Regions from separate parts of the Streptomyces sp. NPDC042100 genome, predicted to be linked through region 2. Evidence: riboswitches for the same ligand, from Rfam matches in the RefSeq annotation. Region 2 holds a riboswitch; each other region holds the start of a gene.
What was found. Region 2 has a riboswitch for cobalamin ahead of ACZ6J5_RS27685 (ribonucleoside-diphosphate reductase subunit alpha). Riboswitches for the same ligand answer to the same signal wherever they lie in the genome.
Positions count from the first base shown of each region.

Region 1: linked by a shared signal. The riboswitch ahead of ACZ6J5_RS14525 (cobalamin biosynthesis protein) and the one ahead of ACZ6J5_RS27685 (ribonucleoside-diphosphate reductase subunit alpha) in region 2 are both predicted to bind cobalamin.
Region 3: linked by a shared signal. The riboswitch ahead of ACZ6J5_RS09210 (ABC transporter substrate-binding protein) and the one ahead of ACZ6J5_RS27685 (ribonucleoside-diphosphate reductase subunit alpha) in region 2 are both predicted to bind cobalamin.
Region 4: linked by a shared signal. The riboswitch ahead of metE (5-methyltetrahydropteroyltriglutamate--homocysteine S-methyltransferase) and the one ahead of ACZ6J5_RS27685 (ribonucleoside-diphosphate reductase subunit alpha) in region 2 are both predicted to bind cobalamin.

Region 1 is NZ_JBVJDK010000005.1:463,819-467,016, forward strand. Features, by position in the region: gene ACZ6J5_RS14520 (cobyric acid synthase) at 1-531, opposite strand, end outside; gene ACZ6J5_RS14525 (cobalamin biosynthesis protein) at 528-1,520, opposite strand; cobalamin riboswitch at 1,553-1,672, opposite strand; gene ACZ6J5_RS14530 (hypothetical protein) at 1,807-2,028, opposite strand; gene ACZ6J5_RS14535 (inorganic phosphate transporter) at 2,045-3,198, opposite strand, start outside.
Region 2 is NZ_JBVJDK010000013.1:166,833-170,030, reverse strand. Features, by position in the region: gene mctP (monocarboxylate uptake permease MctP) at 1-823, shown strand, start outside; gene ACZ6J5_RS27690 (GNAT family N-acetyltransferase) at 948-1,478, shown strand; adenosylcobalamin-variant (AdoCbl-variant) riboswitch at 1,550-1,648, shown strand; gene ACZ6J5_RS27685 (ribonucleoside-diphosphate reductase subunit alpha) at 1,791-3,198, shown strand, end outside.
Region 3 is NZ_JBVJDK010000003.1:410,308-413,505, reverse strand. Features, by position in the region: gene ACZ6J5_RS09225 (sensor histidine kinase) at 1-50, shown strand, start outside; gene ACZ6J5_RS09220 (response regulator) at 47-799, shown strand; gene ACZ6J5_RS09215 (GNAT family N-acetyltransferase) at 856-1,383, opposite strand; cobalamin riboswitch at 1,512-1,692, shown strand; gene ACZ6J5_RS09210 (ABC transporter substrate-binding protein) at 1,761-2,840, shown strand; gene ACZ6J5_RS09205 (FecCD family ABC transporter permease) at 2,837-3,198, shown strand, end outside.
Region 4 is NZ_JBVJDK010000003.1:494,626-497,823, reverse strand. Features, by position in the region: gene ACZ6J5_RS09600 (class I SAM-dependent methyltransferase) at 1-71, shown strand, start outside; gene tsaD (tRNA (adenosine(37)-N6)-threonylcarbamoyltransferase complex transferase subunit TsaD) at 102-1,154, opposite strand; cobalamin riboswitch at 1,295-1,522, shown strand; gene metE (5-methyltetrahydropteroyltriglutamate--homocysteine S-methyltransferase) at 1,690-3,198, shown strand, end outside.

The DNA.
Region 1 (3,198 bases), on a different contig from region 2:
GAACTGGGCGAAGACGCCGCCCCGGTCGATGTCGCCGACGACCACGACGGGCAGCCGGGCGGCCCGCGCTATGCCCATGTTGACGATGTCGGTGCGCCGCAGGTTGATCTCGGCCGGGCTGCCCGCGCCCTCGCAGATGACGGCGTCGTACGTGCTCCGGAGCTCCTCCAGGCACGCCATCACCGGCTCGAAGAGGGTCCCCTGGCGTCCGCCGTGGTAGCCGCGGGCGCTCATCTCACCGACCGGCTTCCCCATCAGGACGACCTGGCTGGAGCGGTCGGAGCCGGGCTTGAGCAGCACCGGGTTCATCAGCGCGGTCGGCTCGACGCGCGCGGCCTGCGCCTGCATGGCCTGGGCACGCCCGATCTCGGCGCCCTCCCGGGTCACGAAGGAGTTGAGGGACATGTTCTGTCCCTTGAACGGCGCCACCTTGACGCCCTGCCGGACCAGCCAGCGGCAGATGCCGGCCGTGACGACGCTCTTGCCCGCGTCGGACGTGGTCCCGGCGACGAGCAGCCCCCCGCCCCTCATGCGTTCCTCCGCTTCAGCGTGCTCGCGATCAGCCGGCCGCCCACGCAGGCGGCCAGGGTCAGTCCGGTGATCCGGCGGGACAGCCGCACCGCCCGGTCGATGTCGGCGACCTCGACGGGGCGGCCCGGCGCGTTGAGGACGGGCCGGTGCTCGACCCGCCCGCCGTACGCCAGGGTGCCGCCGAGCCGTACGCCGAGGGCCCCGGCGAAGCCGGCCTCGACGGGTCCGGCGTTGGGGCTGGGGTGCTTCGCCGCGTCCGCGCGCCAGGCGCGGGCGGCCCCGCGCGGGTTCCCGCCGGCGACGGTGGCGAGCGCGGCGGTGAGCCGGGCGCCCGGCCAGCCGGCGAGGTCGTCGAGCCGGGCCGAGGCCCAGCCGAAGCGGCGGTACCGCGGAGACGTGTGGCCGACCATCGCGTCCAGGGTGTTCACCGCCCGGAAGCCGAGCAGTCCGGGCACGCCCGCGACGGCTCCCCAGAACAGGGCGCCGACCACGGCGTCGGAGGTGTTCTCGGCGACGGACTCGACGACCGCGCGGGCCATCGCGGGGCCGTCCAGGGAGTGCGGGTCGCGTCCGCACAGGTGCGGCAGGCGCTCCCGGGCGGCCTCCAGGTCCCCGGCGGCGAGCGCCCCGCCGATCGCGCGGGCCTCGCGGCCGAGCGTGGTGCCGCCGACGACGGCCCACACGGAGGCGGCGGTCAGGGCGACGGCGGCGGCGCGGCTGTTCCGTGCCGTACGGGCGGCCAGCGCTCCGAGCGCGACGGTGGAGCCGGCGCAGACGGCGGTGTGCAGGGCGCCCCAGCCGCGGTGGTCGCGCCACAGGCGCTTCTCGACCGCGCCGGCGGCCCGGCCGAAGGCGGCGACGGGGTGGCCGCGGCGGGGATCGCCGGCGAGCCGGTCGACGGCGAGGCCGAGGGCCGCTCCGTACGCGAAGACGCTGGTGGCGCCCGAGGTGCCGGGGGCACCGGGAAGGCTGAGGCCGCGGCCGGGCATGGCGCTCTGTCCTCACTCAGGGTCCGCGCCCTGGATCGACGTGACCGGCGGCGAGAGTTCCTGGCTCCCGGCCCGTGGGGGCCGGTCACAGTGGCGGGACCGCGCCGGATTCGCACCGGACTTCCTCTACTGCCGCCGTAATGGCCCCGGAAGTCCACCACGCTCCGCGAACAGCCGTCAACTCACCCTTGACCTGCGTCGGGTCACTGTGCGGAGCGCCACAGACACGAGAACCGGGCGGCCCGCACCTCGGGGTGCGGGCCGCCCGGCCGGTGTGCGCGGTGCGTCAGGCGACGATCAGGTAGATGCCGTAGGAGACGGCGGCCAGGCACAGCGCGAAGCAGGCGTAGGCGCCGGTGACGGCCAGGGTGGCGGAGCCGCCGTTCTCGGCGGCCTCCTCCTGCTTGGAGAGGCCCATGACACCGAGGGTGAAGAGGCCCACCAGGGCGACGGTCGCCACGAGGCTGACTCCGAAGACGGAGCCGAGGGCTGCCCAGTCGATCTTCATGCTTGGTTCCAGTTCCTTAGACCGCGGCGGCGGGGGCCGGGGGAGCGGCCGGGTCCGTGGGGCCCGGGGTGGGGATGGTGGCCTTCAGGTCCGTGTCCGCGACGGCGGCGACGGAGCCGGCGGCCGGCGGCGGGGTGACGGCCGCGATGGCGGTGGTGACCACACCGGCGGGCTCGGCCGGGGCGGCCGGGTTGTCGAGGTCGTCGGCGGTGACGTTGGTGTGGTCGACCGGCTTGCGGCGGGAGAGCGACCAGATGACGGCCGAGCCGGCGACGAGCAGGACCGCGACGGCGGCGATGCCCCAGGTGCCCTGCTTGGTGAGGAACTCGGCGGCGGCGCCGACCAGGCCCGCGGCGGGCAGGGTCAGACCCCAGGCGACGAACATCCGGGTGGCGGTCGACCAGCGGACGACACCGCCCTTGCGGCCGAGGCCGGCGCCCATCACGGCACCCGAGCAGGACTGGGTGGTGGAGAGCGAGAAGCCCAGGTGGGAGGAGGCCAGGATGACCGTCGCGGCGCTGGTCTGGGCGGCGAAGCCCTGCTGCGGCTGGAGGTCGGTGAGGCCCTTGCCCATGGTGCGGATGATGCGCCAGCCGCCGAGGTAGGTGCCGAGCGCGATCGCGAGACCGGCGGAGACGATGACCCACAGGGGCGGGTTGGCGCCGGGGGCGAGGACGCCGCTGGTGACCAGGGCGAGGGTGATGATGCCCATCGTCTTCTGCGCGTCGTTGGTGCCGTGCGCGAGCGAGACGAGACCGGCGGAGGCGATCTGGCCGGCCCGGTAGCCCTTGGCGGTCGCCTTGGTCCCGGTGTTCGACTTCTTGCCGAGGCGGTACGTCAGGCGGGTCGCGACCATCGCGGCCAGACCGGCCACGATCGGGGCGGCGACGGCGGGGATGAGGACCTTGGTGACGATGGTCGGGCCGTTCACCGCGTCCCAGCCGGCCGACATCACGGCGGCGCCGATGAGGCCGCCGAAGAGGGCGTGGGAGGAGCTGGACGGCAGGCCCAGCAGCCAGGTCAGCAGGTTCCACAGGATGGCGCCGACGAGCGCCGCGAAGATCACTTCTGTGCGAATGCCCTCTTCGTTGATGATCCCGCCGGAGATCGTCTTGGCGACCTCCACGGACAGGAACGCGCCGACGAGGTTCAGCACGGCGGACATGGCCA
Region 2 (3,198 bases):
GCTCTTCATGTACCCGCACTCCATCACGGCGACCCTGTCGTCCCGGAGCCGCGAGGTGATCCGCCGCAACACCACGATCCTGCCGCTGTACTCGCTGATGCTGGGCCTGCTCGCGCTGCTCGGCTTCATGGCGATCGCCGCCGGCGTGAAGGTCAGCAACGGGCAGCTCGCCATCCCGCAGCTCTTCGAGGACATGTTCCCCGCCTGGTTCGCCGGTGTGGCCTTCGCCGCCATCGGCATCGGCGCCCTGGTCCCGGCCGCGATCATGTCGATCGCGGCGGCCAACCTCTTCACCCGCAACATCTACAAGGACTTCCTCAAGCGGGACGCGACGCCGGAGCAGGAGACCAAGGTCTCCAAGCTGGTCTCGCTGCTCGTGAAGGTCGGCGCGCTGGTCTTCGTCCTCACCATGGACAAGACCGTCGCGATCAACTTCCAGCTGCTCGGCGGCATCTGGATCCTCCAGACCTTCCCCGCCCTCGTCGGCGGCCTGTTCACCCGCTGGTTCCACCGCTGGGCGCTGCTCGGCGGCTGGGCCGTCGGCATGGTCTACGGCACCGCCGCCGCGTACGGGGTGGCCAGCCCCACCCAGAAGCACTTCGGCGGCTCCTCGGCCGAGATCCCCGGCATCGGCGAGATCGGCTACATCGGCCTCACCGCCTTCGTGCTCAACGTCGTCGTCACCGTGGTCCTCACCCTCGTCCTGAAGGCGCTCAAGGCGCCCGACGGCGTCGACGAGACCTCGCCCGGCGACTACACGGCGGACGCCGGTGACAAGGGCGTCGCCACCGAGCTCCCGAAGGTCGGCGCCGCCGGGCACTGACCCCCGGCACCGGCCCGTACGGCCCCGGCACCCGCCCCGTACGGCCGCCGCGCCGCCCCGCTCCCGCCCGCCTCCGGGTATCCCGGAGGCGGGCGGAGCCGTGCCCGGGGGCAGACTCCCTGTCATGGACTTCACGATCAGGGCGGTACGGCCCGAGGAGTACGAGGCGCTCGGCGAGGTCACCGCGCGGGCCTACCTCGACGACGGCTTCCTCACCTTCGGCGAGGACGACGCCTATCTGCACCGGCTGCGGGACACCGCCCGGCGGGACGCCGAGGCGGAGGTGCTGGTGGCCGTCGACACGGCGGGCGACGCCGGGGCCGCCGTCGGCGGGGCCGTCCTCGGCGGGGTGACCTTCGCGCTCGGCGGCGAGGAGTGGGCCGACATCGCCGGCCCCGGCGAGGCCGAGTTCCGGATGCTGGCCGTCGCGCGGACGGCCCGCGGCCGGGGCGTCGGGGAGGCCCTGGTGCGGGCCTGTGTGGACCGGGCGCGGGCCGCCGAGGGGTGCGCCCGGCTCGTGCTGTCCACCCAGCGAACCATGACCACCGCCCACCGGATCTATGAGCGACTGGGCTTCGTCCGCTCCCCCGAACGCGACTGGAAGCCCGTCCCGGGCCTGGACTTCACCCTGTTCACCTACGTTCTGGAGCTCTGACCGCATCCCAGGCCGACACAACATGTGGGGGGTGCCGCGAGCGGTGCCCCCCACATGTATGCTCGTCCTCGCTGTCGCCGCAGGGGAATCCGGTGGAAATCCGGAACTGTCCCGCAACGGTGTGTTTTGTGCGCGTTCGCGCCAAGGTGAGTCCGAGGACCTGCCGACAGCGCACCCGGTCCGTCCGTTCCGGGTGCCGACAGACGTCCGGGCCTCGCGGAGTGGGCCGGTGGACGCGGCGCCGCCGTGCGTACGGCAGCCCGTTCCCCGCCTCCCGTCCTGGCACCGAGCCGAGCGAGGGAGAGCCCCCACGTGACCATCGCGCCCGCCGATCCGGCCGCAGCGATCGAGACCGACGGCCCCGGCACCGTGCTGCTGCGGACCCTGACCGATCTCACCGCCGACCTCCCGGACACCGACCCCGGCAAGGTCGCCGCCGCCGCCCTGCGCGGCCGCAGCGCCTCCTCGGACGAGGCGGAGCTGCGCGAACTGGCCACCGAGGCCGCCGCCGGACTGATCGCCGAGGACCCGGCGTACTCCCGGCTCGCCGCCCGGCTGCTCACCCTCACCATCGCCGACGAGGCCGCCGGCCAGGGCGCCGTCGCCTTCTCCGCCTCCGTCGCCGTCGGGCACCGCGAGGGCCTGATCGCCGACCGCACCGCCGCCTTCGTCGCCGCGCACACGGCCCGCCTGGACGCGCTGATCGACCCGGCCGGCGACGACCGCTTCGGCTACTTCGGCCTGCGCACCCTCTACTCCCGCTACCTGCTGCGCCACCCGATCACCCGCCAGGTCATCGAGACCCCGCAGCACTTCATGCTGCGCGTGGCGAGCGGCCTCGCCGAGGACGACAGCGCCCGCGCCGTGGACGAGGTGGCGGCGCTGTACGGGCTGATGAGCCGGCTCGACTACCTGCCCTCCTCCCCCACCCTCTTCAACTCCGGCACCCGCCACCCGCAGATGTCCTCCTGCTACCTGCTGGACTCCCCGCAGGACGAGCTGGACTCCATCTACGACCGCTACCACCAGGTCGCGCGGCTGTCGAAGCACGCGGGCGGCATCGGCCTCTCGTACTCCCGCATCCGCGCGCGCGGCTCGCTGATCCGAGGCACCAACGGGCACTCCAACGGCATCGTGCCGTTCCTGAAGACGCTGGACGCCTCCGTCGCCGCCGTCAACCAGGGCGGCCGCCGCAAGGGTGCCGCCGCCGTCTACCTGGAGACCTGGCACGCGGACATCGAGGAGTTCCTGGAGCTCCGCGACAACACCGGCGAGGACGCCCGCCGCACCCACAACCTGAACCTGGCGCACTGGATCCCGGACGAGTTCATGCGCCGGGTCAACGCGGACGCGCCCTGGTCGCTGTTCTCCCCCGCCGACGTGCCCGAGCTGGTCGACTTGTACGGCGCGGAGTTCGACACGGCGTACCGCAGGGCCGAGGCGGCGGGCCTGGCCAAGAAGACGATGCCGGCGCGGGACCTGTACGGCCGGATGATGCGCACCCTCGCGCAGACCGGCAACGGCTGGATGACCTTCAAGGACGCCTCCAACCGGACCGCCAACCAGACCGCCGAGCCCGGCTCCGTCGTGCACTCCTCGAACCTCTGCACCGAGATCATCGAGGTCACCGACGACGGCGAGACGGCCGTCTGCAACCTCGGCTCGGTCAACCTCGGCGCCTTCGTGACCGGCGGCGGCATCGACTGGGAGCGCCTCGACG
Region 3 (3,198 bases), on a different contig from region 2:
TGACGGACGGGCGTGGCGGCTGGAAGGTCGACGTGGTGATTCCGGCATGAGCGAGCCCACGAACGACGCCCCGGCCTCCCCGCCCTCGCCATCCGGCCCGTCCGCCCCTGCCTCCCCGGCCTCCCCTTCCGGTCACATCAGGGTCGTCATCGCCGACGACCAGGCCGCCGTGCGCGAGCCGCTCGCGATGGTGCTCGCGCTCGCCGGGGACATCGGCGTGGTCGCGACCGCCGCCAACGGTCGCGAGGTCCTGGACGTCGTCGCCGCCGAGCCCGTCGACGTGGTGCTGATGGACCTGCGGATGCCCGTGATGGACGGCACGGAGGCGACCCGCCTGCTGAGCGAGGCCCATCCAGAGGTGGCCGTGGTGGTGCTGACGACCTTCGCCGACGACGACTCGATCATGGCGGCGCTGTCGGCGGGCGCCCGCGGCTATCTGACGAAGAACGCGGGCCGCGAGGACATCGCCCGCGCGATCCGCGCCGCCGCGGCCGGGCAGTCCGTCATGGACCAGGAGGTACGGGACCGGCTGCTGGCCGCCGTGATGGGGGCGCCCCGCGCGGAGGCACGGCCGGCGGCGGGCTCCGCCCCCGGTGAGGAGCTGCCCGAGGACCTGACGCCTCGGGAGCGCGAGGTGCTGGGGCTGATCGGGCAGGGGCTTCCGAACCGGGCGATCGCCGAACGGCTGTTCATCAGCGAGGCCACGGTCAAGACGCACATCAACAACCTCTTCGCCAAGGCCCGGATCCGGGACCGGGCCGATGCCGTACGGCGGGCCATCGCCGCAGGTCTGGCCTGAGCTGGGGGCCTGAACGGAGGCCAGAGCGGGGCCTGAGCGGGGGCCTGAGCCGCGCCTCAGCTCGTCCGGGCGGCGCGGCGCAGCAGGGCGCGCGCCGGGTCCTGGGCGGGGCGGTGCGGCGGGGCCGGCTGGTCCTGCGGGGCGCGGCGGACGAAGAGGGTGACGGAGACGCCCTCGGTGAAGCCCTTGCGGCGCATCATCGCGGCGGAGGCCTGGTTGCCGCTTTCCACGTCGGTGATGATCCGCGAGGCACCCGCCGCGAAGAGCGCGTCGCAGCAGTGGTCGACGAGCGCGCCGGCGACGCCGCGGCCCCGGGCCCGCTCCTCCAGGGCGATCCATTCGAGGTAGCCCCAGTCCTCGCGTTCGTCGTACGAGAGGGAGCCGAGGACGAAGCCGACCAGGCCCTCCTCGTCCAGGGCGACCCAGCAGGCGTCGGGCTGGGCGTCCCAGTGCGCGGCCACGGAGGACAGCGACCAGGAGGTGTACGGCATCGACTTGACGTCGAAGGCCCGGTGGCCGAGGTCGAGCACGGCGTGCAGGTGGACGAGCTCCAGCGGGACGATCTCGACTGTGCTTTCGTTCATGCGGGCGATCATGCCAGTGATCGTACCGATGGTCGTGACATAGCGTTATTCCGCCCCTTCCAGGCGAATTGTCCGGCCCTCTTCCTCAAGATCGCCCTGTGGTAATTTGCCCGAGCCAGTCGCACCTCTGTACGCATCCAGCAGCCAGCCGATCCGTACGGGGTCAGGGAATCCGGTGGGAGTCCGGAACTGACGCGCAGCGGTGAGGGTGGCGGGCGGAGCATCGGCCACTGGGTCCCGAGGGGCCCGGGAAGGCGTTCCGTCCGGGTGACCCCGAGTCCGAAGACCTGCTGGCGGCCCCGGCGGCGTACGGCCGTGTCCGGGGAGCTCCGTACGACAGGCTCCGCGTTCGAGCCGTGACGCCAGAGGACCCCCACGTGCCCCTCCCCCGCATTCTCCGCGCTTCCCGATCCGTCGCGCTGCTCGCCGCCGGCGCCCTCACCGGCGCCGCGCTCCTCACCGGCTGCGGTCCCGGCGGTGCGAGTGGTCCCGGCGGTCCCGGCGCCGCGTCCGGGGCGAAGGCCGCCGACGCCGGGCGTGCCGTCGTGCCCGACAACTGCGGCCTGCGCGTCGAGGTCGAGCGCCCGCCCCGCCGTGCCGTCGCCCTCGACCAGGGCTCGGCAGAGATCCTGCTCTCGCTCGGTCTCGCCGACCGCATGGTAGGCACCGCCACCTGGACGGACCCGGTCCTGAAGGGCCTGGAGCGGGAGAACGCGAAGGTGCCCCGACTGGCGGACCGCTACCCGTCGTTCGAGAAGGTCCTGGCCGCCGAGCCCGACTTCGTCAGCGCCTCCTTCCTCTACACCCTCGGCAAGGGCGGGGTGGCGCCCCGGGAGCGCTTCGCCGCGCTCGGCGTGCCGACGTACCTCTCCCCCACCGACTGCGTGGACAAGGACAACAGCGGCGACGGCGACGGGATACGGACCCGGCCGCTGACCATGGACACGGTCTACGGCGAGATCCGCGACCTGGCCCGGGTGTTCGGGGTCCCGGAGCGCGGCGAGAAGCTGGTGGGCGAGCTCCGCGCCCGGGTCGCGAAGGCCACCGCGGGGCCGGGCTTCGGCGACGCCTCGGTGCTCTACTGGTTCTCCGACGCGCAGGGGCCGTACATGGCCGGGTGCTGCGGCGCGCCGGGCATCGTCAGCGGGACCCTCGGCGTCCGGAACGTCTTCGACGACACCAAGGAGGAGTGGCCGCAGATCAACTGGGAGACCGTCGCCGAACGCGACCCCGACGTCCTGGTGATCGCCGATCTGACCCGCCGGGCGCAGTCGGCCGAGAGCGCCGCGAAGAAGATCGAGTTCCTGGAGTCCCATCCGGTCACGCGGAACATGACGGCGGTGCGGAAGAAGCGGTACGTGGTCCTCAGCGGGCAGGCGATGAACCCGACGATCCGCACCGTCGAGGGCATCGAGAAGCTCGCCGCCGCCTTGCGCGCGTACGGGCTCGCCCAGTGAACCGGCCCGGCCGGCCGGCCCTCACGGTGCCCGCGGTCACGGCCGCCGGCGGCGTGCTGCTGCTCGTGTCCCTCGCGCTCGCCGTGACGATCGGTCCGGCCGACATACGGGTCTCGGACACCTGGTCCGTGCTCGTCTCGCACCTCGGGGGCGGCGCCGGCGGCGTGAGCGCGATCCGGGACGGCATCGTCTGGGACCTGCGGCTGCCCCGTACGCTCCTGGCCGCCGTGTGCGGGGCGGGGCTCGCGGTCTGCGGCGCGGTGCTGCAGTCGCTGCTGCGCAATCCGCTGGCCGACCCGTTCGTGCTCGGCGTCTCCTCCGGCGCGTCGGCGGGCGCGGTCGCGGTCGTCGTCCTCGG
Region 4 (3,198 bases), on a different contig from region 2:
CCCGGCTCCTCCACGACCCGGCCAGCGAGCGCGGCTTCCTCGAAACCCACCTGCTCGCCCGCCGCGCGTAGGACGCGGTCGGGCCACCGGGACGACCGGTGTCAGGCGGCCCGGGGCACCAGGGAGGCGTACTCCAGCGGGGCCGACGGATCGATCGACACGTCCAGCGGGGCCGGCTCGGTCCCCGCGCGTACGAGGAGGTCTCCGACGGCCGCGATCATGGCGCCGTTGTCGGTGCACAGCGTCATCGGCGGCACCCGCAGCTCCACGCCCGCCGCCGCGCACCGCCGCTCGGCCAGGCCCCGGACCCGGGAGTTCGCGGCCACACCGCCGACCACGATCAGCGTCTTCACCTCGTACGCCGCGCAGGCCGCCAGCGCCTTGCGGGTCAGCACGTCGGCGACCGCCTCCTGGAGGGCCGCGGCCCCGTCCGCGACGGGGAGGTCCAGGCCCTGGGCCCGGTGCCGCTCGACCCAGCGGGCGGCGGCCGTCTTGAGGCCCGAGAAGGAGAAGGAGTACGGGTCGTCCCCGGGCCGCGTCAGCGGGCGGGGGAAGCGGACCGCGTCCGGGTCGCCGTCGCGGGCCGCCCGGTCGATGGCGGGGCCACCCGGATACGGCAGGCCCAGGATCCTCGCCACCTTGTCGAAGCACTCCCCCGCCGCGTCGTCGAGGGTGTCGCCGAGGTGCAGGATCGGCTCGCGCACCAGGTCCCGCACCAGCAGGAGCGAGGTGTGGCCGCCCGACACGATCAGGACCACGCAGGGGCTGGGCAACGGGCCGTGCTCCAGGGTGTCGGCCGCGACGTGGCCGGCCAGGTGGTGCACGCCGTAGAGCGGGAGCCCGGCCGCGTACGCCAGCGACTTCGCCCCCGCGAGGCCGACCTGGAGGGCGCCGGAGAGGCCGGGCCCGGTGGTGACCGCGACCGCGTCGAGCTCGCTCAGGCGCAGCCCCGCCTCGTCCAGGGCCCGCCGCACGACCGGGGCGAAGGCCTGGAGGTGCGCGCGGGACGCGATCTCCGGCACGACGCCGCCGTAGCGGGCGTGCTCGTCCATGCTCGACGCCACGACGTGGGCCAGGAGCCTCCCGTCCCGCACGATCCCCGCGCCGGTCTCGTCGCACGACGACTCGATGCCGAGCACGATCGGTCCACTCACGGTCCACTCCCTTTTTACCTTCAATCAGTAGTTGCAATATATGTGCAATAAGGGTGGGGCTGGTCCCCGGCACCGGCGGATCCTCGCCGTTCTCGCGTCCGGATCTTGATATTCCTCGCCATCGGGGCTCCGCACGCCCTAATCTGACCCGCGCAGCTGGTTCGCCCCGTCCGCCAGGCGGGATGCGTCGCAAGAGGGAACCCGGTGGGAATCCGGGACTGCCCCGCAGCGGTGAGTGGGAACGACCGCCGTCATACGCACTGGGACCGGACAACGGTCCTGGGAAGCGACGGCCAGTAGGTGCCCTCCGGTCATGTCCGGAGAGCGTGCCCGCGAGTCCGAAGACCTGCCCGTTGCCCGCACGCGGACGATTCCGCGCGCGGATGTCCCGGTGACCTCGTGGGCGGGTCGGCGTACACAGCGAGCGGCACGTGGGATCTCCTCCCGCGACGGAGTCCGCCCGTTCTGTCGTTCCCTTCGCGTCCGCGTCCCGTCGCCCGGGATGTTCTGGACACATCTCGCGAAGGAGAGTTCCGTGACAGCGAAGCCCGCGGCAGCACGCGCCACCGTGTACGGCTACCCCCGGCAGGGGCAGAACCGCGAACTGAAGAGGGCCGTCGAGGGCTACTGGAAGGGCCGCGTCACCGCCGACGCCCTCCGGTCCGTCGCCGCCGAGCTGCGCCGGTCGAACTGGCGGCAGCTGGCCGACGCCGGCGTCCACGAGGTGCCGAGCGGCGACTTCTCGTACTACGACCACGTCCTCGACACCAGCGTCATGGTCGGCGCCGTCCCCGCCCGCCACCGCGCCGCCGTGGAGGCGGACCCGCTCGACGGGTACTTCGCGATGGCCCGCGGCACCCAGGACACGGCGCCGCTGGAGATGACCAAGTGGTTCGACACCAACTACCACTACCTGGTGCCCGAACTCGGTCCCGACACCGTCTTCACCGCCGACTCCACCCAGCAGGTCGCCGAGCTGAAGGAGGCCCTCGCGCTCGGTCTGACCGCCCGCCCGGTCCTCGTCGGCCCCCTCACCTACCTCCTGCTCGCCAAGCCCGCGCCCGGCGTGGCCGCCGACTTCGACCCGCTGACCCTGCTCGACCGGCTGCTTCCCGTGTACGGGGAGGTCCTCGCCGACCTGCGGGCGGCCGGCGCGGAATGGGTACAGCTGGACGAGCCCGCCCTGGTCCAGGACCGCACCCCGGCGGAGCTCAACGCCGCCGCCCGCGTCTACCGCGAGCTCGGCCGTGCCGAGGACCGGCCGAAGCTGCTGGTCGCCTCCTATTTCGACCGGCTGGGCGAGGCCCTGAAGGTGCTCGCCGCCGCCCCGGTCGAGGGCCTCGCCCTCGACTTCACCGGCCCCGCCGCCGCCAACCTCGACGACCTCGCCGCCGTCGGCGGCCTGCCCGGCAAGCGGCTGGTCGCGGGTGTCGTCAACGGCCGCAACATCTGGATCAACGACTACCAGAAGTCCCTCGCCACCCTCGGCACCCTCCTCGGACTGGCCGACCGGGTCGACGTGGCCGCGTCGTCCTCGCTGCTGCACGTGCCGCTCGACGCGACCGCCGAGACGGACATCGACCCGCAGCTCCGACGCTGGCTGGCGTTCGCCCGGCAGAAGGCCACCGAGGTCGTGACGCTGGCCCGGGGCCTCGCCCAGGGCACCGACGTGATCGCCGCCGAGCTCGCCGCCAACCGGGCCGACCTCGCCTCCCGTACGGCCTCCGCGCTCACCCGCGACCCCGCCGTCCGGGCCCGCACCGCCGCGATCTCCGACGCGGACGGCCGGCGCTCCCAGCCCTACGCCGAGCGTTCCGCCGCCCAGCGCGCCCACCTCGGTCTGCCGCTGCTGCCGACCACCACCATCGGTTCCTTCCCGCAGACCGACGAGCTCCGCGTGGCCCGCGCCGACCTGCGGGCCGGGCGGATCGACGCCGCCGGATACGAGGAGCGGATCAAGGACGAGATCCGCGAGGTCGTCTCGTACCAGGAGAAGGCAGGCATCGACGTGCTGGTGCACGGCGAGCCCGAACGCAACGACATG